4 regions of the Enterococcus sp. LJL90 genome follow, and region 3 is predicted to be linked to each of the others. Evidence: predicted binding sites of a transcription regulator. Region 3 holds the regulator's gene; each other region holds the start of a gene.

Region 1 (7,433 bases), on a different contig from region 3:
GCCAATCGGCAACTTAGAGGATATGACTTTTAGAGCCATCAAAACTTTAGGCAATGCTGACCTGATTGCCAGTGAAGATACCCGCAACACGCAAAAATTGCTGAATCATTTTGATTTGCAAACACCGCAAAAAAGTTTACATGAGCATAACTATCGCGAGCGAATTCCTTATTTGCTTGAGTTTTTAAAGAGCGGCAAAGATGTTGCTCAGGTGAGTGATGCCGGCATGCCGTCAATCAGTGATCCCGGTCATGAACTGGTCAAAAGCTGTATAGCGGAAAATATTTCAGTGGTCGCTTTGCCGGGGCCGACTGCTGGAGTGACAGCTTTAATCGCATCTGGTTTAAACCCGCAGCCCTTTAGCTTTTATGGATTTTTACCCCGTAAGAAAAAAGAACAGGTGGCTTTTCTTGAAGAAATATTAGAAGAATCAACTACTAGCATCTTTTATGAATCCCCTCACCGAATCAAAGCTACAATTGATATCTTACTGGAGGTCTTTGGGGAACGGGAAGCTGTAATTTGTCGGGAGCTCACTAAAATTCATGAAGAATATCTGCGGGGGAGTTTAGCAGAACTGCAGACATATCTGGCAGAAACGGAATTAAAAGGTGAGATTTGTCTTTTGGTGGCCGGATTTACTGGTGTTAAAACAATTGCTCTACCTGAAGGCACTTTAAAAGAGCAGGTGGCGGCCTTGATTGAAAATGGCCTGACCACAAAAGATGCCATTAAAGAAACCGCCCGCCGCAATGATTTAAAAAAACAAATCGTTTATAATGCATACCATGAATTAAATGAAAATTAACTAGTCAAGCATGACTGTGACAGAAGTTTTATACAAATATATTATCCGAATGCTGCTATTTGTCCTGTGAATCATCAGATTTGCCAGACAAATAGTATGAGTGCCTTGTCATTTGAAGATTATAAATGACAAAAGAACAATATTTAGTAGCTCATACTGAATAGTTTTCGGAGAAACTATATTTGTATAAACTTGTGTCACAGTTTTTTTTGTAAAAAATTTGACAAGTCAAAAAGCCTCTGGTAAACTCCTTCTGTTCAAATCGAAACCATTACGCTTTGGGTTGAGCAAATCGTAATTGATTGAACAAAAAAATTCGGGATTTAAAAGGAGATATCAGTGAAAAAGTATTTAGCGGGACTATTCGTTTTATTAGGAATGAGTGGCTTGAGTGGCTGTGGGGAAACAGAAGGGCAAACCGAGACAGGAGAAGTCAAGGTGATTGCTTCTTTTTATCCCATGTATGATTTTACTAAAAATATTGTTGGTGATGAGGGAACAGTCGAGCTGATGATACCAGCTGGCACAGAGGCCCATGATTATGAACCAAGTGCCAGAAATTTGGCAGATATCCAGGATGCAGATGTCTTTGTCTACAACAATGAAAATATGGAGACTTGGGTACCAGAGATTGAAGGTACGCTAGCCGATGGCGATGTTCATGTGGTGAAAGCAACAGAAGGCATGATTTTACTGCCTGGAGATGAGGCTGGACACGAGCATAGCCATGATGAGGCCGGTCATGAAGGTCACAGCCATGAATTAGATCCCCACGTTTGGTTAGCACCAAGTTTGGCGATCAAAGAAGTTGTGGCGATTCGTGATCAACTGATGACGGCTTATCCTGAAAAAGCTCAGGCCTTTGAAGAGAATGCAGCAGCCTATCTTGAAAAATTGACAGCATTGGATGAGGCTTACCAAGATCAACTTACCAACGCCACTCAGAAAACCTTTGTCACACAGCATTCAGCCTTTGGTTATTTAGCTTTAGAATATGGCTTGAATCAAGTGCCGATTACTGGGCTATCAGCAAATGAAGAACCTTCTGCCAGTCGTTTAGCTGAATTAAAGGAATTTGTTTTGGAGCAGGATTTGCAGTATATCTATTTTGAGGAAAATGCCACAGAAGCTGTAGCTCGCACCTTAGCGGAAGAAACCGGTGTGGAGTTATTAGTTTTAAATCCTTTAGAAGGACTAACAAAGGAGCAGCAGGCAGCAGGTGAAGATTATATTTCAGTGATGGAGGAGAATCTGACGGCCTTAACTAGAACCATTAATAATGAACGGACTTCGACATTACCGACTGTCGAAAAAGAACAAACTGTCTACAACGGTTATTTCGCTGATAGTGATGTAAGCAATCGCCCGCTATCAGACTGGCAAGGTAACTGGCAATCTGTCTATCCGTATTTAGAAGATGGCTCATTAGATCAGGTGATGGCTTATAAAGCCAAGCTAGACTCGAGTAAAACACTAGACGAGTATTTTGCCTACTATCAAACAGGCTACCAGACAACCATCAATGAAATTGAAATCACGGAAGATACGATGAGCTTTACAGACGAAGACGGTCAAACTGTTTCCAGTGAGTATCAATATACCGGCTATCAAATTTTAAATTATGCTGCCAGCAATCGTGGTGTGCGCTACTTATTTGAGGCACTTGATGACAGCGGTGGCGCATTCAAATATGTTCAATTTAGTGATCATGATATTACTTCAACGAAAGCGGCCCATTTCCATATTTATTTTGGTAATGACAGTCAAGAAGCTTTGTTAGCAGAGATGGATCACTGGCCGACTTATTATCCTGAAGATTTATCCGGCTTTGAAATTGCCCAAGAGATGATGGTTCACTAAGCAACATTAATTTACAGAAAAAAATAGGTGAAGTAGGATGGAAAAACAAAATTTATCAACAGCTTATCGCAATTTAAAGAGCCCGAATATTAGAACTCGAAAACGGGCGTTGAAAATGCTGAAGGCTCTTAAAAAGAAAAATAAATAAAGTTGAGCTCTCTTTTCGTGTTAGGAAACTTAACGCGAAAATAGAGCTTTTTTCATTTTTTCTGATAATTTTCAAAAATAATCTAGTTTTATCCGAAATTTGATGTTACTATATCTAACATAATCAATTGAAGGTTGATTAATTTACTTAAAAGGGAGTTGGAATTATGGAAGCAGCAAATATTGCATTTATTATTATCTGTTCGGCGATGGTTTTCTTGATGACGCCGGCACTAGCATTTTTTTACGGGGGCTTAGAACGACGCAAAAATATTTTAAATACCATGATGATGGTTATCTGCGTTATGGGCTTAGCTTCAGTAATTTGGATTGGTATTGGCTACACATTATCCTTTAGTGGAGACGGTCTATTTATCGGGAACTTAGACAATCTTTTCTTAAACGGTGTTTCGATGAGTGAAGGCGAAGGGATTCCAGATGGATTATTTGCTGGATTCCAAATGATGTTCGCTCTAATCACCACAGCAATTATTACCGGTTCAGTTGTTGGTCGGATGCGTTTCTCAGCAATTTTCTTATTTATTGCCGCTTGGTTGGTTATCGTGTATTCACCATTGGCCCACATGGTTTGGGGCGGTGGCTTCTTAGATGCAATCGGCTCAATCGATTTCGCCGGTGGGAATGTTGTTCACATCAGCTCAGGAATTTCTGGTTTGGTATTAGCTTTAGTTGTTGGTCAGCGCCGTGGCTTCAAGCAAACGGAGTACCGTCCCCATAACATTCCTTTCATCGTGTTAGGAACAGGGCTTTTATGGTTCGGTTGGTTCGGATTCAATGCCGGTTCGGCTTTAGCAGCAGATGGTTTGGCAGTCCATGCGTTATTAACAACGAATACTTCTGCAGCCGCAGCGATGCTTTCTTGGATGCTGATTGAAAAATTAACAATTGGTAAGCCAACAGTTGTCGGCGCTTGTACTGGGGCGGTTGTCGGTCTGGTTGCTATTACACCAGGTGCCGGTTTTGTCAGCCTTTGGTCTTCATTGATTATCGGTGCTTTAGTTAGTCCTTTCTGTTATTACTTTATTTCAGTTATCAAGCATAAACTTGGCTATGATGATGCATTAGATGCTTTTGGTTGCCATGGTATTGGCGGAATTTTCGGCGGAATCATGACAGGTATCTTTGCCGATCCAGCATTAGGCCACACAGGCTTAATCTATGGTGAAGCCAACTTATTTATCGCTCAAGTCGCTTCAATTGTCTTCACAGCAATTTTTGCCGGTTTAGCAACATTTATCATCATCCGAATTATCAAATTGTTTATGCCGATTCGTGTTTCTGCTCAAGAAGAAGCGCTGGGCTTAGATCACAGCGAACATGACGAATCAGCTTACCCAACGTTTATGGGCTTAGATTCTTAATAATGGAGGAAGTTATCAATGAAAAAAATAGATGCGGTTATTCAACAGGAAAAACTAGAAGAAGTAAAAGCGGCTATTGATCAAGGAACAGAAACCTCCGGGATGACAGTTGCTCAGGTTTTAGGCTTTGGCCGGCAGAAGGGCTTTAAAGAGTATGTTAGAGGTCAGGAAGTCATCACAACCTTACTACCAAAGGTGGCAATCAGCTTTGTCGTACAAGATGAAGACGTCGACCGAGTAATCGACATGATTTTAAGTATTTGCGGTACAGAGGGTGTTGGTGATGGCAAAATTTTTATTACCAATGTTGAAGAAGCGATTCGCATTCGCACGGGGGAAAGAGGACGTGCGGCAATTTAAATAATTGTCTACCTTATAAATTTTTCAAAATAGCATTTCCAGAAAAAGCATCTGCGAAGCCGCAGGTGCTTTTTCTGCTATAAAGGAGTATTCTAAAGTTTTCGACAATTTTGCATCTTTTGAGTGTACGTCGTGGCTTCCCCACTTGAAAGGGAACTAACGTTTGGTTTATAATGTGGAGGAGGTGATTGACGTGGTGGAGCTACAGTTTCCTTTGAAAAATGATACTTCGCGAAAGATTATTCATATTGATATGGATGCTTTTTTTGCGGCCGTTGAAGAGCGGGACCATCCTGAATTAGTCGGAAAGCCGCTAGTCATCGCCAGACATCCCAGTGATACCGGCGGTCGAGGAGTGGTGACGACTGCTAACTATGAAGCCCGAAAGTATGGTATTCATTCTGCCATGAGTGCTCAGAAGGCTTTTGAGTTGTGTCCGCAGGCGATTTTTAAACCGGGGGATCATCAAAAATACTCAGAGATTTCGCGCCAGATTCGTCAAATTTTTTATCGTTATACGGATATTGTCGAGGCAGTTTCCATTGACGAGGCTTATCTGGATGTCACTGAAAACAAGCTACAGAGTAAATCAGCTATCAAGATTGCTAGTCTGATTCAACGGGATATTTGGCAGGAAGTCCATTTGACGGCGTCGGCTGGTATTAGTTACAATAAATTTTTAGCAAAATTAGCCTCTGACTATCGAAAACCAAGGGGGATGACGGTTGTCATGCCTGATGAGGCCATTACCTTTTTAAAGGAATTGCCTATTGAAAAGTTTCACGGTATAGGTAAAAAAACCGTGCCTAAAATGCAGGAGTTGGGTATCTTTACTGGCGCTGATTTATATGAAAAAAGCGAGATGGAATTGATTCGCCGCTTTGGCAAGATGGGGTATTCCCTCTATCGTAAAGTCAGAGGTGTGCATGATTCCCCAGTCAATACCTTACGTAATCGCAAATCAGTCGGCAAGGAACACACCTATGGAAAACTACTGACAACTGAATCAGAGGTTCTTACTCAGCTAAGGCAACTTTCAGAAAAAGTTGCTGGTGCTTTGAAAAAAGAGCAAAAACATGGCAAAACAGTGGTGCTGAAAGTCCGTTATGCTGATTTTACGACCATTACTAAAAGAACGACTTTGCGGGAGTACCTGCATGAAAAAGAAGCGATTTTTGCTGAGGCCAGTTTGATATGGGAGGAGGTCCAAGGCCTTGAAAAAGGGATTCGTTTGCTAGGTGTTACAATTACTAATCTAGATCCCATGACTTATGAAAATATCACGCTGCCATTATGGCCAGAGACCCATAAAAAATAAAAAATGCGTCCACAACAAAACAGAATTTTAAACTACCTGAAATACAGCCAAAAAGTAAGAACATGATTTGCTGTCAATCAGCTTTAAATCTTTTTAACTGTTACGGCAGACTTTGGTTGAAGAACAATGGGTATTGTTAATTATATTCTGTGGAGAAGTTGTGGATGTATTTTTTTTAATTTGATTAATGGAGAGATTAAGTTGTACAAATCTACAAAACGATATATTTTATTCAATATATATAATAATAATTAATTATATTGACAAAAAAAGAGGGAAATAGTATATTTTCCTTAAGAGGAGTTCTTTCTTTTGTAGAGAAACTAACTTATCTTGTCCTTTGCTGTTTTTCATTTTAACGTGGATGTTGCCAGTTTTTTAGATTGTTGTTGGCAATTCTGATTTCTTAGAATAGAGAGAACAAAGAATGCGAGTATGATATGCAGAATGATCACTAGTGACACTGGAGCTTTTTTGCATCAAGGAATCAGGTAAGTTAGTTTTATTCTCCAAGTTTAATTACAGGAATATAGCCCAACTGATTCAAAAAATCAACCAGTCGTCTCAATCCATTAACTACTGCCACTTTGAGACCCACTCGTCACACTAGTTTCTCACCAAAAGGAGGAAAAAATGCAAAAGAAAATGTTGAGTTGTTTGTTTTCGGTCATTCTATTAATCGGGTTTGCTGCTCCAACTGGCCTTCAAGCCGCTGACACTGGTGAAATAACACCTGGGCGCTTGTCATTACTTGAAAATGAAGAGGTGACGACGCCGAGAGATCCAGATGATCCCACAAAAGAATTAGAAGATCCTGATGATGAACACGTTATCACGGATAATAAAGGTCCTCTGTCCCTTGACGTTATTCCTAAAGAATTTGACTTTGGACAACAGAGAATGAGTTTGGAGCAAGTTGTCTATCAAGGGGTAAATCAAAAGGCAGATGATCCAGAGAATGCAACAAAGAAACAGTATATTCAAGTGACCGATAATCGTGGTCAAGTTTCTGGTTGGAAAGTTACTGTTAAACAAGCCGATTATTTGGCGACTGCTGAGGGACATAAGCTGACTGGCTCATTTTTGACCATTCCAGAACGGACAGCCTTGAATAGTCTCAAAGAAAATTTGAATGGGACCGATTTTTTTATTGATGAAGTCGAAATTACAACAGCAGAAGAAGATTTTTTCTTGCCGGTTGGGACTGATAATGGGAAAGCCGTCTCAATTGCCAATTGGTTAGCTAAAGATGTAAAACTGACTGTGCCAAATGGTGTATCAGTTGTGGGAGCATACAGCAATGAGATTATTTGGACCTTGACGGCAACTGTGACAGCTTAATTTTTACTGGTACAGATTAATAATAACAAGAGAAGGGGAATATTATGAAGAAACAAATTATTTTAACAGGATTAATTGTAAGCGCTTTTTGTCTTGTGACTGCTGTTCCGGCCTTGGCTACTGATGATCCAGTTAATGTTGGTGAAACTCAAGGGATCATTGACTTTAAGGAGAATAACAAAGTAACCACACCTAAAGACCCTGAAAATCCAGCTCT
Region 2 (7,433 bases), on a different contig from region 3:
ACAAATAAGTCGGGGACACTCCAAACCAAAGCTAAATCATTAGCTAAGGAATTATCAGAAACCTTAAATGTTCCGTTAGTTTTTGTCAGTCAGCAAGAGGAAACAGATGATGTCTGGCAGTTTAACTATTATGATTTGAAACAAGGGAAAGAAGAATACTCAATCGAATCAATGCTGACTGTCGGCAATGGTTTTATCGGGCTGCGGGGGACGACGCCGGAGATGACCATCAGTGATGATTTTTATCCAGCGACTTATTTAGCTGGCGTTTATAATGAAACGAAATCAGTTGTCGAGGGTCAAGAAATCACTAATGAAGATTTGGTGAATGTCCAAAGCATGCAGGGCTTGTCCTTTGCAATTGATGGAGAAGTTTTTAATTTTAGTCAGGGACAAATTTTGGAAATGGAGCGCACGCTGGCATTAAACAGCGGTCTATTCACCAGCCGCATGATTTATGAAAATCAAAAGGGTCAGCAAGCTTTAGTCACCACTGAAAAAATTGTCAGCATGGCGCAGCGTAATCTCTATAGCCTGCGCTATCAAGTCACACCGCTTAATTTTTCTGGCGAAATTACGATTTTTGCTGAAGGCAATGGCGCTATTTTTAATTACAATGTGGCCCGTTACCGCAGTTTGAATCAACAGCACTTAGAAATTGACGAGATTAGCGGGATAGGGACTAACGCAAAAATTATTGCTCACACTAGTGATTCTAATATTGCAATTAACCAAGAAAGTAAATTGCAAAGTTATCCTGAGACAACATGGGAGACGGCTATTTCAGAAAAGAAAATCCAGCAGACTGCCAAATTCACAGCAGCTCAAGGGGAAACCGTGACTGTTGAGAAAACAGTTTTTGTCGAAATTTCGACCGCAAAAAAAATTCAGCAGCCAACAGAATTCCCTAACTTTTCTGAGGTCTTCCAAGCTTCAAAAAAAGCTTGGGAAAAATTATGGGAGCAAGCCGATATCAAAGTGGCGAGCGACTATATGTCGCAAAAACTATTGCGGCTGCACACCTTCCATCTACTGGCTTCTGCTTCGCCGCTCTCTGCCAAGGAAATTGACGCCTCGGTGACTGCTCGTGGCTTACACGGTGAAGCTTATCGCGGCCATATTTTTTGGGATGAATTATTTATTTTGCCGTTTTATATTATGCATTTTCCAAATGCTGCAAAACAATTGCTGCAATACCGGTATGACCGTTTACCAGAAGCTAAAAAATTGGCGGAACAGGCCGGCTATCAAGGAGCGATGTTCCCGTGGCAGTCTGGTTTAACCGGTGATGAGCAATCACAGGAAATTCATTTAAATCCAGTCAGCGGTGATTGGGATGAAGATCACAGTCGCTTGCAGCGGCATGTTTCTCTAGCCGTGGCCTATAATTTTTGGTTGTATTATCAAAATACGCTGGACCAAGAATTTATGACAGAAATGGGTCTTGAGATGCTGCTGGAAATTGCGAAATTCTGGCTGAAGATTGCCGAAAAAGATTATGATGGCCGCTATAATATTAATGGCGTGATGGGGCCAGATGAATTTCATGAGGCTTATCCAAATCAAGAAACTGGTGGTCTAAACAATAATGCTTACACCAACATGACGGTGGTCTGGCTTTTTGAAGAAATCGCAAAACTTTTTGCAGAAATGCCAGCTGTAGCAGTGGCGGAGATTCGCCAGAAAACTGATTTTTCAGCTGCAGACAGTAAGCAAATGGAAGAAATTTGTCACGGCTTGAATTTAGAAATTAACGAAGCCGGGATTATCGCTCAATTTGCGAATTATTTTGAGCTAAAGGAAGTCGATTGGGATTATTACCGGGAGAAATACGGCAATATTTATCGAATGGACCGAATTTTGCGGGCTGAAGGGGAATCAGCTGATGATTATCAAGTAGCCAAACAGGCGGACACTTTGATGACCTTTTATAATTTTAGTAAGGAACGAATTGATCAAATCTTAGCGGATTTAGGGTATAATTTACCAGAGGATTACTTAGAAAAAAATCTGGATTATTATTTAGCCCGCACCTCCCACGGCTCGACCTTGTCGCGGGTAGTCCATGCGCAACTGGCGGAAATAATTGATAATCAAGATTTAGCTTGGCAGCTATACCAGGAGGCTTTGTATTCGGATTATCGGGATATTCAAGGGGGCACCACGGCTGAAGGAATTCACGCCGGTGTAATGGCGGCGACTTTGTATATCACGTTAACCACCTTTGCGGGACTGGATATTCGCCAAGATAAATTAATCCTGCAACCAAAATTACCAAAGGGTTGGCAAGAACTACAATTCAAAGTTAAACGGCGGGGGATTCATTTCAGTATCGCCATCCGCAAAGAGACCACGACAATTTTAGCTGACCAGGACGTTGAAATTGAGTTCAACGGGAAACAAATTTTCTTAACCGGCAATCAAGCGACAACCCTTGATTGTCTAGCAATGACTAATTAATATTGGAGGAATACTCGTGAAAAAAGGTTTTGTATTTGATTTAGACGGCGTGATTACTGATACGGCCAAGTACCATTACATCGCTTGGAAAAATTTGGCGGATAAAATTGGTATTTCCATTGACTTAGAGTTCAATGAACAATTGAAGGGTATCAGCCGCATGGATTCTTTAAATCGGATTTTGGCTCATGGCGGCAAAGAAAATGAGTTTACAGAAGCGGAAAAAGCCGAACTAGCAGCAGAAAAAAATACCGAGTACGTTGAATTATTACAAGGCTTAACCGAAAAAGATTTGCTGCCGGGAGTGGCTGAATTTTTAGCGGAGGCTCAAAAATTAAAGGTGCCGAGTGCGATTGCTTCGGCTTCTAAAAATGCGCCATTTATTTTAGAAAAATTAGGCGTTGCCGCTGATTTTGTGGGCATCGTGGACCCAAACACTTTGAAAAAAGGCAAACCAGATCCAGAAATCTTTATCCGGGCGGCTGAAATTTTAAATATTCAGCCTGAAGAAGCGATTGGCTTTGAAGATGCTCCGGCTGGTATTGAAGGAATTAAAAAAGCCGGCATGTTTGCTGTCGGTGTATTGGCTAGTGAACCTTTGGCGGGTGCAGATATTACTGTGCACCGTTTAGATGAATTATCAATTCCAGACTTGCTGAAAAAATAGGGAAAGGAGCTGCGGGGATGAATAAGTTCAATGAAATATTTTTAGACTTGGAAAAAAAGATTTTAGCCGGCGATTATCCCCCACAAAGCCTGCTCCCTAGTGAAAATCAGCTGATTAAAATCTATGGCGTCTCCCGTGAAACGATTCGTAAGGCGCTGACCCTGTTAACCAACGCCGGTTATATTCAAAAAAAGCAGGGCAAGGGTTCGATTGTCTTAGATATGAATCGCTTTGATTTTCCGATTTCCGGTCTGACCAGCTTTAAAGAGCTGCAGGAAAGCCAACACATCCCCAATGAAACGATTGTCGTGGAGTTAGGCGAGGTATTAGTTCGCCAAAAATTGGCAGATGTGACTGGCTGGCCCAAGGGAGCTGAGGCGTGGAAATTAATTCGCCAAAGAAAAATCGGCGGAGAAGCAGTTATTTTAGACCGGGATTTTCTTTTAAAAGAAGCAATCCCACAATTGCCGAAGGAACGGGCGCAGGATTCAATTTATGAATATTTTGAAAATGAATTGAATTTGGACATTGCTTATGCCCAAAAAGAAATCACCGTTGAGCCTGCCAATGAAGAAATGCAGGAGCTGATGGATTTAGGTGAGGATACCCATGTGGTGATTGTCCGCAGTTTAGTTTTCTTAGAGGACACTCGCTGTTTTGAATATACCGAGTCGATTCACCGTTTAGATAAGTTTCGTTTTGTCGAATTTGCCAGACGCCGCAAGGGCTGAGCATATGGTTCGCAATTTTTTCTGATTGGCATTATGATAAGCCCATCTAAGGCTTCCAGAAAGAGATGATTAAAATGAAAAAAGAAGAATTAGACCAAGCGAAACTTAAAGAAGAACTATCAGATATTTCTTATGCGGTCACCCAAGAAAACGCAACGGAACGACCATTCACTGGTCAATATGATGACTTTTACGAAAAAGGCATCTACGTCGACATCGTCAGCGGTGAACCCCTATTTAGTTCAACCGATAAATACGATGCTGGTTGCGGCTGGCCAGCCTTCAGCAAGCCGATTGTCAAAAAAGGCGTCAAAGAAAAGGCTGACTTCACCCATGGTATGCATCGTGTAGAAGTCCGCAGCCAAGAAGGCGACTCCCATTTGGGTCACGTCTTTAATGATGGTCCAGTTGATCAAGGCGGTTTGCGCTATTGCATCAATTCCGCAGCCTTGAAATTTATTCCTGCTGACAAAATGGCGGCAGAAGGCTACGGTGAGTATTTAGATTTAGTTGGATAAGGTGTTAAACTGTCAGAGACACATTCTCTGGCAGTTTTTTTGCAAAAATAGGTAATTTTCCTGACTTGATAACCCACTCCAAACTCACTGCGTTTTATGCTACAATAAAAAGCGAACGTATGTACTAGCAAATGAAAATTTAGTTAGCAGCAGGAAGGGAAAAATATGTACGAATATTTAAATGGTGTGGTGACGTATATCAGCCCGCTGTATTTAGTTGTGGAAAATCAAGGAATCGGTTATCAGATTGCGATGGGTAATCCTTATCGTTATAGTAGTCAGCTGGATAATCAGGTGAAGATTTATCTGCACCAGGTGATTAGAGAGGATGCTCAGTTATTATATGGCTTTGAAAATCTGGAAGAAAAGCAGCTGTTTTTAAAATTGATTAGCGTCTCTGGTATTGGTCCGAAAAGTGCGCTGGCTATTTTAGCCAATGATAATCACAGTGGCTTGATTCAAGCGATTGAAGCTGACGACGTGACTTATCTGACGAAGTTTCCTGGCGTTGGTAAGAAGACTGCTCAGCAAATGATTTTAGATTTGAAGGGCAAGCTTGGAGAGTTAGTTGCTGATTTTCCGGTTGAAAAAGTCCCGACAGCCGTTCATGCAGCCGATTCTGCTTTAGCGGAGGCGTTAGAGGCTTTGGCGGCATTGGGCTATAGCGAAAAAGAGGTTAAACGAATAGCGAAATTATTGCCAGAGACTGCCGGACAAACCACTGACCATTATCTACGAGAAGCTTTGAAATTACTTATGAAAAAATAAATGGAAGGGAGCGGCATAGATGGATGAACGAATTGTTTCGCCAAGTACAAATGATAATGAAGAAATCATTGAAAAATCCCTGCGGCCGCAATTTTTAGCCCAGTATATCGGCCAAGATAAAGTGAAGCAGGAATTGACGATTTACATTGAAGCGGCGAAAAATCGCGAAGAGGCCTTAGATCATGTGTTGCTATATGGTCCGCCGGGATTAGGGAAAACTACGATGGCCATGGTGATTGCCAATGAAATGGCTGTGAATATTCGCACCACCAGCGGGCCGGCAATTGAACGCCCTGGAGATTTAATTGCAATTTTAAATGAATTGCAGCCGGGGGATGTTTTATTTATCGATGAAATTCATCGTCTGCCTCGAGTTGCAGAAGAAATGCTTTATTCTGCGATGGAGGATTTTTACGTGGATATTATGGTGGGGCAAGGTACGACGGCTCATCCCGTGCATTTTCCGCTGCCACCGTTTACTTTAATCGGTGCGACCACACGGGCTGGCATGTTGTCAGCACCTTTGCGGGATCGCTTCGGAATTATTTGTCATATGGAATATTATGAAGATGCAGACCTAAAAGAAATTGTCCTGCGTTCGGCTGATATTTTTCAAACAGAAATTGTCGAAGAGGGCGCCTATGAAATTGCCCGCCGCTCCCGTGGCACCCCGCGGATTGCCAACCGTTTACTAAAACGAGTGCGGGACTTTGCTCAGGTGCAAGGTGACGGTGTTATTCATCGGAATATTGCTGATCAAGCACTAACCCTTTTACAGGTGGATCAAGCGGGCTTGGATTATGTTGACCAGAAATTATTAAAAACCATGATAGAATTATATGGCGGTGGTCCGGTGGGGCTAAGCACGTTGGCGGTGAATATCGGCGAGGAAATGGAAACCGTTGAAGATATGTATGAGCCCTTCTTGATTCAAAAAGGTTTTTTACGCCGCACGCCTCGAGGTCGAGTCGTAACGGATTTTGCTTATCTGCATTTTGGCTTGCAGGCCAATTCTTAAAACTTAGGAGGCTTTATGGCGACTGCGACGAAACAAGACTTGGCCAAGGCATTATTAAAATTAGCCCAAGCAGAACCCTTTAAAAAAATTAGTGTCCAAAAATTAACTGAGGCTGCCGGGATTAACCGGCAAACCTTTTATTACCATTTCTCTGATAAGAATCAGCTGCTGCGCTGGGTCTATCAAGAGGACTCGCTGCATTTTTTAGATGCCACTGAGGTGAATATTGATAATTGGGAAGAACAAGCGTTAAAGATGCTGACAGCGATGAACAGCAATCAAAATTTTTATCAGCATACTGTCAAAGATAATGCTGAGATTTTGGTGCAGGAATTTATCACCGTGATTCATCAGCTCTTTATTAAACTTTTTGAAAACATGGATGTCGAACATGAGCTGTCTGCTGAAGACAAGCAGTTTTATGCCCGGTTTTTCTCCTATGGCTGTTCCGGTATTTTGACTAGCTGGATTTTAGAAGGCTTTCAGGAAACGCCGTTAGAAATTTCTGTGCAGCTGTTTCGTTTGGCTAAGGATACTGAATTTTTCTCCTATCGACTGTATGCCAAAGAACAATCTGATGAAAAGTGGGGGTCTATATGAAAGTAATTTTTGTCTGTCTCGGCAATATCTGCCGTTCACCGATGGCCGAGGCTGTTTTTCGACAAAAGGTGGTAGAAGCGGGCTTAGAAGATAAAATTGAAATTGATTCAGCAGCTACTAGCAGCTGGGAGGCCGGTAACAGGCCGCATTCTGGCACGCAAAAGGAATTGCAAAAACACGGGATTGATTATTTAGGGATTGTCTCTCGTAAAATCACAGCCGCTGACTTTGCTGAGGCTGATTTTATCATCGGCATGGATGACATGAATTTGGCGGATTTGGCTGAGTTGAGTCAGCCAAAGTTTCAAGATAAAATCTTTGCGATGCTGAGTGTTGTTCCCGGAAAGGAAAGACAAGCGATTGCCGATCCTTATTATACTGGAAATTTCCAACTGACTTACCAGTTAATTGAAGAAGCCAGTGAAAAGTGGTTGGAAAAAATCCAAAAACAATTATAAAAAGCGTTTTAATGGGGCTTTAACCCAAAAATAAATAGTGAATATTGAAAATATGCATTTTTTTTGGTAAAATATAAGAGTGTTGCCTTTGTTTAAGGAGGTTGTTTTGATGGCCAATAAAGAAAAACCGAAAAAGAAATTAGCCATGCTCTTGTCTAAAAGTAAGCTGAGCGCTTTTTTAGATGAGTCAGTCAGTCAAGCTGAACAAGAAGT
Region 3 (7,433 bases):
AAGGAACCAGAAACAAAATGAACTTAAAAGATTATATTGCAAGTATTCCCGATTATCCCTCTGAAGGTATTGTCTTTAGAGATATTTCACCATTGATGGCAGATGGGGCGGCCTACCGTGAAGCCACCAACCAGATTGTCAATTATGCGCAGGAAAAACAAATTGATATGGTGGTTGGGCCAGAAGCACGGGGCTTTATTGTTGGCTGTCCGGTGGCTTATGAACTCGGCGTTGGTTTTGCACCTGTCAGAAAAAAAGGGAAATTACCCCGTAAAACGATTGAAGTGTCTTACGAAAAGGAATATGGTTCAGATATTTTGACTCTTCATGAGGATGCGATTAAACCAGGGCAACGGGTGTTGATCTGTGATGATTTATTAGCAACTGGTGGTACGATTAAAGCCACCACTGATTTAGTTGAACAATTAGGCGGCGAAGTAGTCGGCTGTGCCTTTTTGATTGAACTGATGGACTTAAAGGGCCGTGATTTGATTCAACAATATGATATTTTAACTTTGATGGAATACTAATTTTAAAAGACTGTAGGATCATAGGAAGCAGAGAAATTTTATTTTGCTCTTCAAAAGGCACATTATTGGTGATATCTTACTGATGATAGGCAACTCAAGCTGAGCAAAAGCAGAAGATTTCTAAGCAAAGATTCTCCAGTCTTTTTATTTGTTCTCGTCATACTTTCTTATAAGAAAATTCATATTTAGCCAATTTTTTTAAGGTATCGTTAAATAGATAAATTATGATGAAAATAAATGGATTTTTTCATGAAAGAGTTTTATGATGAAGTGAATACGGAAAAGAAAGTATGGAGGCTGTTATGAAGAAGAAACTAGCAACAATTTTTCCATTGTCTCGTGGAAAGTACATTATCTTATTGGCTGGATTGCTGTGGCTTAAATCAATTTTTGCATATCTCGTGGACTTTAAACTCAGTTATGATGAAGTGTATCAATATTTAATCCTGTTAGTAAATCCCCTTGGATCGATTGTTTTATTACTAGGATTAACCCTCTTTATTAAACGCAAGTCGGCCTTTGCAATTACCAGCATGGTAGTTTATACCTTGATGAATGCGTTGATTGTCTTTAATGTATTGTACTTTAGAGAGTATACGGACTTTATAACAATTAATACGGTTCTAGGCTTTGGTAAAGTTGCCAGCGGGCTAGGGGAGAGTGCTTTACAGCTATTTCGCCCTTATGACCTGATTTATTTAGCCGATTATGTTATTTTGATTATCTTGTTTATCCGCAAAAAAATAGACTTCAGTGAAGTACGTTTGCCAAAACGCAAAGCAGTTGCTACTTTGGCTTTGTCGGCCATCCTGTTGAGTGTCAATTTATTTACGGCAGAAATTTTCCGTCCAGGCTTACTGACTAGAACTTTTTCAAGAGAATATATTGTGAAGTTTTTAGGACTGAATGCTTTTGTTGTTTACGACGGAGTAGAGACTTATAATACCAACCAAGTGCGGGCCGAAGCTAGCGCAACTGACTTGGATTCAGTTGAAGAATATGTCAGTGAACATTATGCCGCACCTGACACAGAAATGTTTGGCACCGCCGAAGGTAAAAATGTGATTGTGATTCACTTAGAAAGCTTCCAACAATTTCTGATTGATTACAGCTTGGTGGATGAAGATGGCGTCGCACATGAGGTGACACCTTTCTTAAATAGTTTATATCACAGTAATAGCACCTATAGCTTTAGTAATTTCTTTAATCAAGTTAGCGCCGGGCGGACAAGTGATGCGGAAACACTGATGGAAAATTCACTGTTTGGCTTAAGCGAAGGCTCGCTCTTTACTAAATTGGGGAGTGAAAATACTTTTCAAGCAGCTCCGGCAATTTTGGATCAGACGCAAGGTTATACCTCAGCCGTGTTCCATGGAAATTCTGGAAGCTTTTGGAATCGTAACGAAACCTATAAGCAATTTGGTTATGATTATTTCTTTGATTCTTCTTATTATGATGTGACGGATGAAAATTCCTTCCAATATGGCTTGATGGATAAACCATTTTTAAGTCAGTCAATTCAATATTTGGAGCATTTGCAACAACCGTTTTATACGAAGTTCATCACCGTTTCTAATCACTATCCATATAATAATTTAACTGGTGATGACGTTGGCTTCCCGTTAGCGACTACTTCTGATGATACAATCAACGGTTACTTTGCAACAGCTAATTATCTTGATTCAGCGATTGAAGAATTTTTCAATTATTTAAAAGAGTCAGGCTTGTATGACAATTCGATTATTGTTTTATATGGCGACCACTATGGTATCTCAAACTCCCGTAATACCGATCTTGCGCCGTTACTCGGTCAAGACAGTGCCACATGGGATGATTTTGACAACACACAAATGCAACGGGTACCTTATATGATTCATGTTCCTGGTGCAACGGATGGTTATGTAAATGACACATATGGTGGTGAAGTAGATGCCTTACCAACACTGCTGCATTTATTAGGTGTGGATACTTCCAGCTATCTACAATTAGGACAAGATTTGTTCTCTGCAGACAATCAACAATTAGTCGCCTTTAGAAATGGGAACTTTATTACACCGGATTATACTTATGTTAACGAAACAATTTACGATAATGCAACCGGCTTAGCCATTGAAGAGCCTTCTGAAGAGCTCCTTGCACAAATCGAAACGTGGAAAGAAGAAGTCAATCTACAATTGACGACTTCTGATGAGATTAATAATGGTGATTTACTACGCTTCTACACGGATAGCGGCCTAACTGAAGTTGATTCTTCTGATTATAATTATCTGAACCAAACTCAGCAATTAAGCGACATTGAAGCGGAGTTGGGGGATGCGTCAACCAGCTTGTACAGTCAAAACAATGACGTTTCCACCGTTGATTTATTCAAAATTGAATCTTACCAGGAAGAAGCGACTGGTACTAGCACGACTAATTCGACTGCTGAGACCAGTAATTAAATCAGTTTAAAATTTAAAACAGGAACTGAATTCACTAAAATAAAGTGAGTTCGGTTCCTGTTTTTTTATTTTTTTCGTGAAAAATAAAAAACCAAACCAATCGAAAAAAATTCCTCAATGGTTTGGTTTCTAGTTTGTGTGCTTAAAGATTAATTATTCATTGCTGCTTCAGCTGCTTCGATAATTGCTGATAAGTAACCAGCAGAATCAGAGAAGGTAGCACCAGTGACAACATCCGCTGGGCTGTCGTCTTCACTTAAACCTTCTAATTCAGTAACTGCTGCTTTTAGTTCATCAATTGTTTTGCCTTTAGCAAATTCATCAATTGCTTCAACATTTTCCATCCATGTTTGGGTTGCGCCGCCGCTTGAAGCCATCATTTCAGAGTAGGCTTCGTTGTTTGCAAATTTAGAAGCTAAAACTTGACCATCTGCAACACCTTCGCCAAAAGTAGCGTCAGAGTTTGGCACGCCGCCGTAAGAAGCAGGATCTGAATATTGGAATTCATCAACAAAGGTATTGGCAACAACATCGCCATCCATCGCAACAGTTACCACTGCAAATGAACGATCTCCGTGAGGTGCAGCCAGAACCATTGCTTCACTTAAATCAGTATTGCTAGTTTCAATTCCTGTTGAAACCATGCCTTTAGTTGCTGTGTCGACAATTGCTTGTAAGTAACCCGCTGTATCGGCAAAGGTTGCGCCCGTTACAACATCAGCTACTTCGCTGCCGCCAGTTAATTCATCAATTGATGTTTGAATTTCTGCTGCTGTTTTACCAGCTACGAAATCGGTGATTGCTTCCATGTTGTCTTTCCAAGTTAAAGTAGCACCAGACTCAGCCATCATTTCCGAATAGGCTTCGTTGTTTTCTTCTTTACCAGCTAAAATAGTTCCTTCTGGATAAGATTCACCAAAAGTTGCATCTGAGTTAGGCACGCCAGTCCAAGTACCAGAGCCATCGTCTTCAATATATTGGAACTCATCCATGCGGGCGGAGATAATCGTGTCGCCATCCATCGTTACGTTTGTAATGGCAAAGGCTCGATCTCCGTGGGGTGCAGTATACAATTGACGCATGTAAATTGTACCAGCTGCTGGAATTTCTTGTGTTTCACCAATTTCTGAACCATCAGAAATCCAAATAGTTCCAGCTTCGCTTTCGCTAGCACCAGAAGTGGCATCGCTAGAAGCTTCAGTTGCTTCCTCGCTTGATGCGGTTGTTGATTCTACGGTTGAAGAAGCACTAGTTGAATATTCCAACGTGTCTTCGTCTGCCTGACAAGCTGCTAATGTCAGCACAGAAAATAAAGTAATGCTAGTTAATAGCACTTTTTTCATAATGATACCCCCAAAAATAAAATAGAATAAAAAAAATATTATGCTAGTTAATTATATCACAAAATAACAAAAGACCAAGCTTAAAATGTGTTAGCTTTGATTAGTCTTTTCTAATTTTTTTCTAGCTAAATCATGAGAATTTCTTTTAGAAAGTATTTTTTGAAGGGGAGAGAAATAACAGGCTTTGAAAAGCAAAAAAGTCTGCAACTGCAGACTTTTTCAAAAATATTTTAGAGAATCCTTACTGATAATAATGGGGATAATACTCATCTTTTTTTGCTTGTTTACGTTTTTGTACACGATATTTTTTTTCATCCCACAAAATAAACCAGATAATAAACAACGGAGCTACTATTAAAATGGCATTTTCCATACCAAGATTACCGACGAACATCCCAACAACTAAAATCAACAAGACTAACCCAAAGCGACGAATTGCAATCATGTTATTCACCTCATTTTTAATATACGAACAAATGTTTGTATATGTATTATACGAACTTTTGTTCGATTTGTAAAGAAAAAAATAAAGCCATTTTTAAATGACTTTATTTTGCCTTCTAATAGATATGATCGCGATACAGGCTGACAACTTTTCCTAAGATGGAAACATCAGCTAAAATGATTGGAGCCAATTTATCATTTTCTGGTTGTAGTCGAATATGATCGGTTTCTTTAAAAAATCTTTTACAGGTCGCTTCGTCTTCATCGGTCATCGCAATGACAATGTCGCCGTTTTGTGCGGTGCTTTGCTTGCGGACAATTACGAAATCGCCGTCAAAAATGCCAGCATTAATCATCGACTCACCGCGAATCGTCAACATAAACAACGAACCTTCTTCATTTGATAAGTTCGGTGGAATCGGGAAGAAATCAGTCGCTTCTTCGACTGCTAAAATCGGCTCGCCGGCAGTTACAATCCCCAGCATTGGAATGGTCTCACTGCGAATGCCTAATTTTTCCAGACCTCGCTGAGTTAATTCAATCGCCCGTGGTTTAGTTGGATCCCGCTGCAATAAACCTTTTTTTTCTAGTCGTGATAAATGACCATGGACAGTTGATGTCGAGGAGAGGTTAACCGCCTCGCCAATTTCCCGGACCGTTGGCGGGTATCCTTTAGCTGTGACACGATCATGAATATATTGCAGGACTTCTAACTGGCGACTCTCTGTTCGCTTAGCCATTGTCGCACCTTCTTTCTATAATAACCAAAGTTTACCATAGCTTTTTAGCTAAATCAAACGTTTGTTCGCTATTTTGTCATTAGCAAAAGAATTGCTTGGCTTTCAGTTGTAAATCTTTAGAGTTTTTACTATGATAAACAAAGAGAGGAGCTGGTAATATGCTTTCAGAAGAAAAAATTAATCGAATTAACGAATTGGCTCGCAAGAAAAAGGCTGAAGGGCTGAATGAAGCTGAATCAAAAGAACAAAAATTTTTGCGGGAAGAGTACCTAAAAGCTTTTCGTTCTGGCATGAAACATCATATAGAAGGAATGAAAGTTGTCGATCCTGAGGGAACTGATGTCACTCCGGAAAAATTGAAACAGATTCAAAAAGAAAAGGGTCTCCATAATCGCTGATTAATTTCAGTAAAAAAAACTAAAAAAAGTTTGCTTGATAAAATAGAATCGGTTACAATAAAAACAGAATAAAAGTAAAATAAACCAAAACCAAAAAACGGAGGGATTCTTTTGTTTGATACAATCGACCAACTAGGTGTAAATGCAATTCGTACTTTGAGTATTGACGCAATCCAAAAAGCTAATTCAGGACATCCAGGGTTACCAATGGGAGCTGCCCCAATGGCTTATACATTGTGGACCAAACATTTAAAAATTAATCCAGCAACTTCAACGAACTGGGTAGATCGCGATCGTTTTGTCTTGTCTGCCGGTCATGGCTCTGCAATGTTGTACAGCTTATTGCACCTTGCTGGCTATAAAGTTTCGATTGATGATTTGAAAAATTTCCGTCAATGGAACAGCTTAACCCCAGGACATCCAGAAATTCATCATACAGATGGTGTTGAAGTTACAACGGGTCCTTTAGGGCAAGGAATTGCAATGTCTGTTGGGATGGCAATGGCGGAAGCTCATCTTGGAGCTACTTACAACCGGGAAAGCTTTAACGTGATGGATCATTACACATTTGCATTGTGTGGCGATGGCGACTTGATGGAGGGCGTGTCTCAAGAAGCAAGTTCTTTAGCAGGTCATTTAAAACTTGGTAAATTAGTTGTCTTGTATGATTCAAATGATATTTCTCTTGATGGTCCAACCAGCAAAGCCTTTACTGAAAGTGTTAAAGGTCGTTATGAAGCTTATGGTTGGCAATATATTCGTGTGCAAAATGGCAATGATTTAGATGCCATCAACAAAGCGATTGAAGAAGCAAAGGCTGAAACAGATAAGCCTACTTTAATCGAAGTTAAAACAATTATTGGTTTTGGTTCACCAAAAGAAGGCACCTCTGCTGTTCACGGTGCGCCTTTAGGTCAAGAAGGCATTGACATGGCTAAAACAGTTTACGGTTGGGATGCACCCGCATTCACAGTTCCTGATGAAGTAACTGCTCGTTACCAAGAAGCGATTGGCGACCGGGGAGCTAAAGCGGAAGCTGAATGGGATGAAATGTTTAAAAATTACAAACATGCTTACCCAGATTTGGCAGCGCAATTTGAAGCAGCCTTTGCCGGTCAATATCCTGAAAAATGGGAAGCTGCATTACCAAGCTACGAAGTTGGCACAAGTCAAGCCAGCCGCGTTTCCAGCAAAGAAATTATCCAAGCAATTTCAAAAGAAGTGCCAAGTTTCTGGGGTGGTTCTGCTGATTTATCTGCTTCTAACAACACGATGGTCGCAGCTGAAAAAGAATTTCAACCTGGCCAATACGAAGGCCGCAACATTTGGTTTGGTGTGCGGGAATTTGCGATGGCAGCAGCTATGAACGGAATTCAAGTCCACGGTGGTACCAAAGTTTACGGCGGAACATTCTTTGTTTTCGTTGATTACCTGCGTCCAGCGCTGAGATTGTCAGCTATTCAAAAAACACCAGTAGTTTATGTGTTAACCCATGATTCTGTGGCAGTTGGTGAAGATGGCCCGACCCATGAGCCTG
Region 4 (7,433 bases), 520 kb from region 3:
ATCGGTTCCACTCAAAAAGGGATGACCGGCACCTTGATTATGCGGGCGGCAGAGGAGGGAAAACTAGCATTAAGCGACAAGCTGTCAAAATATTACCCGCAAATTGCCGGTAGCGATCAAGTGACGCTGAAAATGATGTTGGATATGGCTTCTGGCTTGCAGCTGACGAATTCGCCTAAAAATTTGGCGAAGGATAGTGATGCCTTGCCATTTTTCACGGCCAATGCTGCCATCAAAAATACTGTCGGAAAATTTGACTACCAGCCTATTAATTTTAATTTACTCGCCGGTATTTTAGAAAAAGTGTATCAGCAAAATTATTACACCATTTTTGATAATTATTATGGTACAAAAGCGGGCATTACGAATTATAGTTTTTACCAAAATATTGCCAATAACCCGAATGTGGCTGTCCCATATTCAAACAATGACGGCACAACGCCTTATGGCACTGTTGCCACTGAGAGTGCAAATGACTACATTAAAGAGCTTGGTACCGGCAATGTCTTTATGAGTACCGGCCAATTGTACCGCTATTATTCATTATTGCTGTCGGGACAACTAATTTCTGCAGCTGACGTTAAAACCCTGCAAACACCAGAGGAAGCCAGCGGCGCGCCTTACGCCAGCGGCCTCTACAATGAAAAAACTTATTACGCCAGTCATGGCCAAGAACTGACCTATGAAACCTATGTCGCTTTGTCACCAGACGGTCAAACGGCTGTGATTATCGCCAGCAATCAAGACCAAGACAAAACTAAAATTGACCGGACTTTGCTGACGGATTTATACAAAGAGCTGACTGGAGTCACTTTAGATTTTTAAAAAAATAAAAACAGCGGACTTGTTGAGAAATACCCCTCAGCAAGTCCGCTGTTTTGATATATTAAGGATTGTAGAAAACGGTGGTTGGATCAATGTAGCCAGACCAAAGCGCTGTCGAAACCCCCAAGTGCAAATGCACACCAGTTGAGCGGCCAGTTGTTCCCATGCCGCCAATTGTTTGTCCGGCAGAAACGGTATCGCCGACTTTAACCGCAAAACTATTTAAATGCATGTAATAAGAATAGAGACCATCTGCATGTAAAATAATGACGACATTGCCGGCAGAACTATTATTTTCAGCCACGACGACTTGACCTTCACGGGTAGCCATCACCGGCATATTTAAATAGCCGGAAAAATCAATACCATTGTGAAACTCACTGCTGCCGCCGCCAAAAGGATTCGAACGACTGCCAAAAGGCGAGGTAATATTCAGCGAGGTGAGAGGTGCCACCCAGCCATCTGGATTATTAATAAAGAAGCCGGAATTTTGCGCTGCGGTATAGCGCATTGTTTCTTCAGCAGAAAGCTGAGCTGCTGTGCCCGTAAAGACTTCCACTAATGACATGCGTTCTGCAGCCAGCTGGTCAAAATTTTGCTGCAATTCTAATAATTGCTGATTCAAGGTGTCCATTTCCGCAACTTCTGTCGAGCCCGCTGAACCCAATTCTTCATTTTTACTGGTTAAATTCGTCAGTGTAATCGTATTGGAAACAGTTTGAAGAAAAGAGGCTGTTGTACTTTTTTCACTGGTCTTTTTGTCAATCGCTGTTTGCAACTCAGTCATCTGTTCGTTTAAGCTGGCTAATCTTTCTTCGACAGCTGTTTTTTCCTCAGTCAACGTATCAATTTGTTCTTTGAGAGCGGTAATCTCGGTTTGAACTGTGACTAAACGTTCTTCAGCCTCAGATTGTTGAGCTTCTAATTGGGCATTGCTGCCTTCTTCAATTGGGCGGCCAAATAAATCATCGGTCGCAAAAACAGTTGCCGGTGCTGCCAATAGTCCTAGCAGCAAGCTGCCCAAAATTAATTTTTTCAAAATTTTTGCGCCCCCTTTAAAGTTTCTGTTACTTCTATTATATAAAAAAAATTCTGTTTTTTAAATACGATTTCAGCAAAGTTTAAAATTATATCAAAAAACAGCCTTCTCTGATCAGCGAGGGGCTAAAAAGAGAAGACTGCTGAGGTTATACTCCTAAAAATGAAGAAGGATTAACATAGCCAGACCAAAATCCGGTGGAAATTCCGAAGTGTAAGTGAACGCCAGTGGAAGCACCAGTCGTGCCCATGCCGCCAATCACTTGTCCGGCACTGACTTGTGAGCCAGTGGAAGTGGCAAAGCTGCTTAAGTGCATGTAGTAAGAATAGTAGCCATCGCTGTGTTTAAGAATGACAACATTGCCGCCGCCGCTTTCGTAAGAGGCAAAGACCACCTCACCGGCTTTAGCAGCCATCACCGGCATACCTGAATAGCCGGTAAAATCAATACCATTGTGCATGCTAGAACCGCCGCCGCCAAATGGATCACTCCGCATACCAAACGGACTGGTTACATTTAATGAAGAAAGAGGAGCTGACCAGCCGCTGCTGTTAGTAGCAGGCGGAGTCGTGTTGCTTGTTGAGCCACCTGAATTCGTTTCAACAGTTGTTTGGCCATTGCTGCTTAAATTAGAAACAGTCGGTTCTTCTTCATTGGCTTTTGCTTCGGCTGCAAGAGCGGCTGCTGTGGCTTCTTCTTGTAGGCGTTTTTCTTCAAGGGCTGCCAATTCAGCTTGGCGACGAGCTTCTGCTTCCGCTTTTTCAGTTTCTAAAGCGGCTTTTTGATCTTCTTCAGTTGCCAGTTGAGCACTCAAAGCAGTAATTTCAACTTCTTGATTAAGACGAGCTTCTAATAACTCATCTTGTTTATCCTGCAGTTCACTTGTTTTTTCTGTAATTAATACTAAATGTTCTTCTGCTTCAACTTGCAAAGCAGACAATTGTTCTTTGTCAGTTTTCTGTGCTTGAATAATCTCGTTGTTGGCACTAACTAAGGTTGTTAAAGCCATTGTTTTAGTCACCGCATCACTTAAAGATTCAGCACTTAATACAATATCAATGTAAGAAGTCGCATTTTGATTGGTTTGTGTGTCACGGGCTTGCTTTTCAATTTGCTCTGTCCGTTGAGCAATTGTTATTTCCAATTCGCTAATTTGACTATTGATTTCTGTTAACCGTTCCTCAGCTGTTGTTTTTTCTGCTAAAACAGCCGTCACTTCATTTTCAATCGCAGTAACATCTGCCTGAATCGCCGCCAATTGCGCTTGGGCTGAGGCTCCTTGATTTTCTAAAGCAGCAATTTTTTCTTCTTGAGCTGCAATCCGGTCGTCAATTTCAGCTGCATTAACAGCAATCGGCGCCAAAAGGAGACTAGCTGCCAAGGTAATCGTTGATAATTTTGTCCATTTATTCATATAAGAGTTTCCCCGCATGTCTTTTTTTAATATCCTCAATCAGTTTATAAATCAAATGTGAAGATTTTGTGAATTTATGACGTTTGTAGTATTTTTTCATGAAAGTAATATGGCTGTAATATTACCTGATATTCTGCAATTTAATTGAGCTTTTTGAGAATAATTCTAAAGTAGCTGAGCAACCGGCTTGACCACCAAAAAAAAGCGTGCTATTCTAAATGGAAATACGGATAATTTTGTGTCGCCGGACACTTAACAGATGTGTTCTTCACGCCTAGGCCAAGATGGTGTGAAGGAGACATCTTTTCTTTTTAGGCAAATTTAATTTCAGGAGTGTTTTATATGTTTACTTTATTATCCATGACGTTAGTCACTAGTGCTGCCGATAGTCTAAATCCGATTGCGATTGCCCAACAATTGGTTTTTCAATCCGTCAGCCGTAAAAAAAATGATATTATCGGCTTTATTTTAGGAATCGGGCTGACCAACTTTGCTGCCGGCGTTTTAGTTTACTACGGTCTCGCCGCTTTAGTTCAGCGATATTTGACGGGCATCCTTACTGCTTATCCGCAAATCATTCCAATAGGAGAAATAATTATCGGTCTTGTCCTAGTGGGCTATTTGGTTCATCGTTGGGTCCGTCGCAAAGCAGTTGTGACAAATGAAGAAACGGAAATCAAAAAACCAACCAAGACTTTGGATTTTAAAACCTTGTTTGGCTTAGGCATCATTTCCTGCGGCCTAGAGTTGACCAGTGCCTTACCTTACTTTGCCTTCTTAGCCATTCTTTTACAATATGAATTGCCTTTTATCGGAGTCGTGGCAATTTTAGCGATTTATAATGTGATTTATTCTATGCCGCTAATTGTTATTTTTGCTTGTTCCTTATACTTCAGTGACCATTTAGATCGCTTCTATAAAAAATTTACGGTCCTGATGGGCTTCGTCATCAGCAAAGTTATTCCTTTTGCTTTGGCGCTACTAAGCTTTGGCTTGCTTGTTCATGGTATTTTTAGTATGATGCAAATCTAAGAATATTTTTTTCAAATGGAGGCTAAGCAAATGGCTTGGGTAGATGCAAAAGAAAAAAAAGCTGCTTATGATTTATTACTATTACAACAGGCAGGATTGCTAGAGGGCGAAACCAATTATTTAGCGAGTTTAGCTAACTCTTCAGCAATTTTGAATCAAACTTTACCAGACACTGTTTTCGCCGGTTATTACCTATATAATGGTGAGGAATTAATTTTAGGCCCTTTCCAAGGTCACGTTTCCTGCACACGAATTACTATGGGCAAAGGAGTCTGCGGAGAAGCGGCAGCAACCAAAACAACTTTGATTGTTCCAGATGTCCGCTTGCATAAAAATTATATTGCTTGTGACTCAGCAGCCATGTCCGAAATTGTTGTGCCCATGGTCAAAGACGGTCACTTGTTAGGTGTACTCGATATTGATAGCAGCATAACAGACAGCTACGATGAAATCGATCGCGAATTTTTAGAAAAATATGTTGCACTACTAGTTGAAAAAATGCAGATTACTGAGCTAGTGGGGTAATATATTTATTAATTAAACTGCGACAACTACAAATGAAGCTTCATTTGTAGTTGTCGCAGTTTTTTATTGCATAAAATAATTGAATAATTAACTAAAGGAATAAAAAGAATGTAAGTAGGGCAACTTCACTGATTTATTAAAAAAATTATACAGTAGCACAGCGCAAAGGTAATTTTTTATTTCCTTGACACCTTCACAAATAGCGGAGTAAAATAAAAGCGAACATACGTTTGTTTTTTACTTGAGGTGAAGTAGGATGAATTTTCGATATGAATTGGAACCAACAGGTGATTATGCTTTTATTGATATGAAATCTTTTTATGCTAGTTGCGAAATAGTTGCTAGAGGCCGCCATCCATTAAAGGATTTATTGATTGTGATGAGCCATGCGGATAATACCTCAGGATTAGTTTTGGCCAGTAGCCCCAAGGCCAAAGAGCTACTAGGGATTACAAATGTGACGCGGATTTTCGAATTGCCAACGGTTGAGGAAAATCCTGCAATGGAGCGTTTGATTATCGCACCGCCGCGGATGCGTTATTATATTGCGGAGAATTTAAAAATTCAAAATGTTGTTCGCCAATATGCCGCAGATGAGGACATCATGTGGTATTCCATTGATGAGGGAATTGTTGATCTTTCCCGCAGCCTGAACTATTTTGTTCCCGGCAATCAGTCACGAGGGGAAAAACTCGACCATGTCAGTCAAAAAATTCAAGAGGATATCATTCGTGCGACCGGAATTTTTTCAACTATTGGCATGTCCAACAGTAATCCGCTATTGGCTAAATTGGCATTGGATAATGAGGCCAAGAAGCAGCCGCAGATGCGGGCTTTGTGGAATTATCAAAATGTTGCCGAAAAGGTTTGGAAGATTGGCGACATGAGTGATTTTTGGGGCATTGGTAGTCGGATGAAGCGCAATTTGATGGAGCTGGGCATTACTAGTATAAAAGAACTAGCCCACGCCAGTCCGTATAAACTAAAAGAAAAATTTGGCATTATGGGCCTGCAGCTCTACCATCATGCTAATGGAATTGACCGCAGCAAATTACAAAATGTCTATCAGCCGAAGTCGAAAAATCTCGGCAATAGTCAAGTGTTGCCCCGGGATTATTTTGGGGAAGAGATGCCGTTATTGGTGCGGGAAATGGCTGAACAGGTGGCGATTCGTTTGCGCCGCCATCACGCTAAGGCGGGCGTTGTTTCGTTATACGTTGGCTACTCTAAAGCGGAGACAGATAAAGGCTTTAGCCGCCAAGTTAAAATCACGCCCACTGACAATACCGATGAATTAACCAAGCATTTGTTGTATCTGTTTCATAAATTTTACAATGGCGACTTGGTGCGGCATTTAGGAGTAACTTATTCTGATTTACACTATGATAGTGGTAGTCAGTTGAACTTATTTGAGGATCCGGAAGAGCAGATTAAAGATGAAAAAATCGATTTGGTGATGGATCGGATTAGAGAAAAATACGGCTTTGTTTCGATTGTGCGAGCCAGCTCAACCTTGGAGCATGGCCGCAGCTTGCCCCGCAGCCACTTGGTAGGGGGACACGATGGCGGTGGTGGTGCTGGTGGTTTAGATGGATTGTAAGAAGGCCAGCAAAATTTTCTGCTGCGTCAGTTATTTTGAATGGTTTTTAAATCAAAGCGGCTAAATCGTAGATGGCAACATTCAGTTTACATAATGAAACTAATTACGATTCTATTAAAACTTATTGAATAAGATTGATGATGATTTTGAAGATATTTGCGATTATTTTTTATTGCCAATGGATTGCTAATTTTCTATTTTGGAGGTGGTTAGAATGGGAGAAGCGTTTATGAGTTATCATCAAGATCCTTGGATTAGAGAGTATCAAGATCGAGGCATGGCAAAATGGTTGGGCTTTTATTTAAGTGAGCATACAGCTGAAATGGGCAAGGAAAAGCAAACGCGAGAGACAACCTGGCAGCATCAGCAGCAAATGACTGACTTGGAGATTTCTGACGTTTTAGAAAGCGCCTTTTTTAATCATCAGACAGTCACACTGCAATTAAGCACTTTAGATGAACAAGGCCAAGCATTCCCTGATTTAACTGGAACAATTGCAGGGATGGATGAAACCACAATTTTTTTAAGCTCCTTAGAGGGGGAGGTTCAGTTCATCCAACATGACGCAATTTATCATGCTAGCTTAATCAGCAATTTAAAGTGGAGTGATGTTTCATGACTTTGAATGTGGAGGATGCTCAGTTTGAGTACCATACAAAAAATTCCGAGCGATTAATCAAGGATTTTCTGAATTTTGTTGTTACCGATATTCCTTTTTTCGCCCTGCAGGAGGAATTGCTGTATTTGATGAATCATCGAGGGATTACGCAATTTCGCATTCCAGCCTATATGACAGTTGATAGTCAGGAACATATTTTTTATTTTAAAATCAAAGAGGTTGAGGAAAATCAAAAATTGCGGACTTATCAGTATCTAGGAATGGATATCAAAAGAAGGCCTCAGCCTTTGGCATAAGAGATAGCAGTTTATTTTTTTGAAGTGTTGATTTTTTAGCGGCTCAAGTTGTGTTTATTATAGACAGATTTTGTCAAATAAAC

Evidence for each region. Region 3 encodes LexA, which represses DNA repair genes until DNA is damaged. Its sites were predicted from a motif close to CNAACANNTGTTNG; they were not measured.
Region 1: dinB (DNA polymerase IV) is a predicted target of LexA. The motif match lies at 4,710-4,723, and genes of this name have one in related genera.
Region 2: ruvA (Holliday junction branch migration protein RuvA) is a predicted target of LexA. The motif match lies at 4,489-4,502, and genes of this name have one in related genera.
Region 4: AC1Z3S_RS07685 (Y-family DNA polymerase) is a predicted target of LexA. The motif match lies at 5,055-5,068, and genes of this name have one in related genera.

The regions. Positions count from the first base shown of each region.
Region 1 covers NZ_JBXPBQ010000004.1:14,351-21,783, forward strand. The annotation lists gene rsmI (16S rRNA (cytidine(1402)-2'-O)-methyltransferase) at 1-808, shown strand, start outside; gene AC1Z3S_RS10240 (zinc ABC transporter substrate-binding protein AdcA) at 1,187-2,668, shown strand; gene AC1Z3S_RS10245 (putative metal homeostasis protein) at 2,706-2,816, shown strand; gene AC1Z3S_RS10250 (ammonium transporter) at 2,983-4,197, shown strand; gene AC1Z3S_RS10255 (P-II family nitrogen regulator) at 4,216-4,557, shown strand; gene dinB (DNA polymerase IV) at 4,751-5,875, shown strand; gene AC1Z3S_RS10265 (WxL domain-containing protein) at 6,509-7,216, shown strand; gene AC1Z3S_RS10270 (WxL domain-containing protein) at 7,261-7,433, shown strand, end outside.
Region 2 covers NZ_JBXPBQ010000001.1:512,327-519,759, forward strand. The annotation lists gene AC1Z3S_RS02270 (glycoside hydrolase family 65 protein) at 1-2,460, shown strand, start outside; gene pgmB (beta-phosphoglucomutase) at 2,477-3,127, shown strand; gene treR (trehalose operon repressor) at 3,145-3,858, shown strand; gene msrB (peptide-methionine (R)-S-oxide reductase MsrB) at 3,933-4,376, shown strand; gene ruvA (Holliday junction branch migration protein RuvA) at 4,542-5,144, shown strand; gene ruvB (Holliday junction branch migration DNA helicase RuvB) at 5,164-6,162, shown strand; gene AC1Z3S_RS02300 (TetR/AcrR family transcriptional regulator) at 6,178-6,762, shown strand; gene AC1Z3S_RS02305 (low molecular weight protein-tyrosine-phosphatase) at 6,759-7,220, shown strand; gene AC1Z3S_RS02310 (hypothetical protein) at 7,330-7,433, shown strand, end outside.
Region 3 covers NZ_JBXPBQ010000002.1:57,742-65,174, forward strand. The annotation lists gene AC1Z3S_RS05150 (adenine phosphoribosyltransferase) at 18-530, shown strand; gene AC1Z3S_RS05155 (LTA synthase family protein) at 833-2,971, shown strand; gene AC1Z3S_RS05160 (peptidoglycan-binding protein) at 3,121-4,314, opposite strand; gene AC1Z3S_RS05165 (hypothetical protein) at 4,556-4,759, opposite strand; gene lexA (transcriptional repressor LexA) at 4,875-5,498, opposite strand; gene AC1Z3S_RS05175 (DUF896 family protein) at 5,657-5,896, shown strand; gene tkt (transketolase) at 6,008-7,433, shown strand, end outside.
Region 4 covers NZ_JBXPBQ010000002.1:581,897-589,329, reverse strand. The annotation lists gene AC1Z3S_RS07710 (serine hydrolase domain-containing protein) at 1-825, shown strand, start outside; gene AC1Z3S_RS07705 (peptidoglycan DD-metalloendopeptidase family protein) at 887-1,864, opposite strand; gene AC1Z3S_RS07700 (murein hydrolase activator EnvC family protein) at 2,013-3,278, opposite strand; gene AC1Z3S_RS07695 (GAP family protein) at 3,621-4,310, shown strand; gene AC1Z3S_RS07690 (GAF domain-containing protein) at 4,341-4,835, shown strand; gene AC1Z3S_RS07685 (Y-family DNA polymerase) at 5,092-6,435, shown strand; gene AC1Z3S_RS07680 (hypothetical protein) at 6,650-7,054, shown strand; gene AC1Z3S_RS07675 (DUF5960 family protein) at 7,051-7,350, shown strand.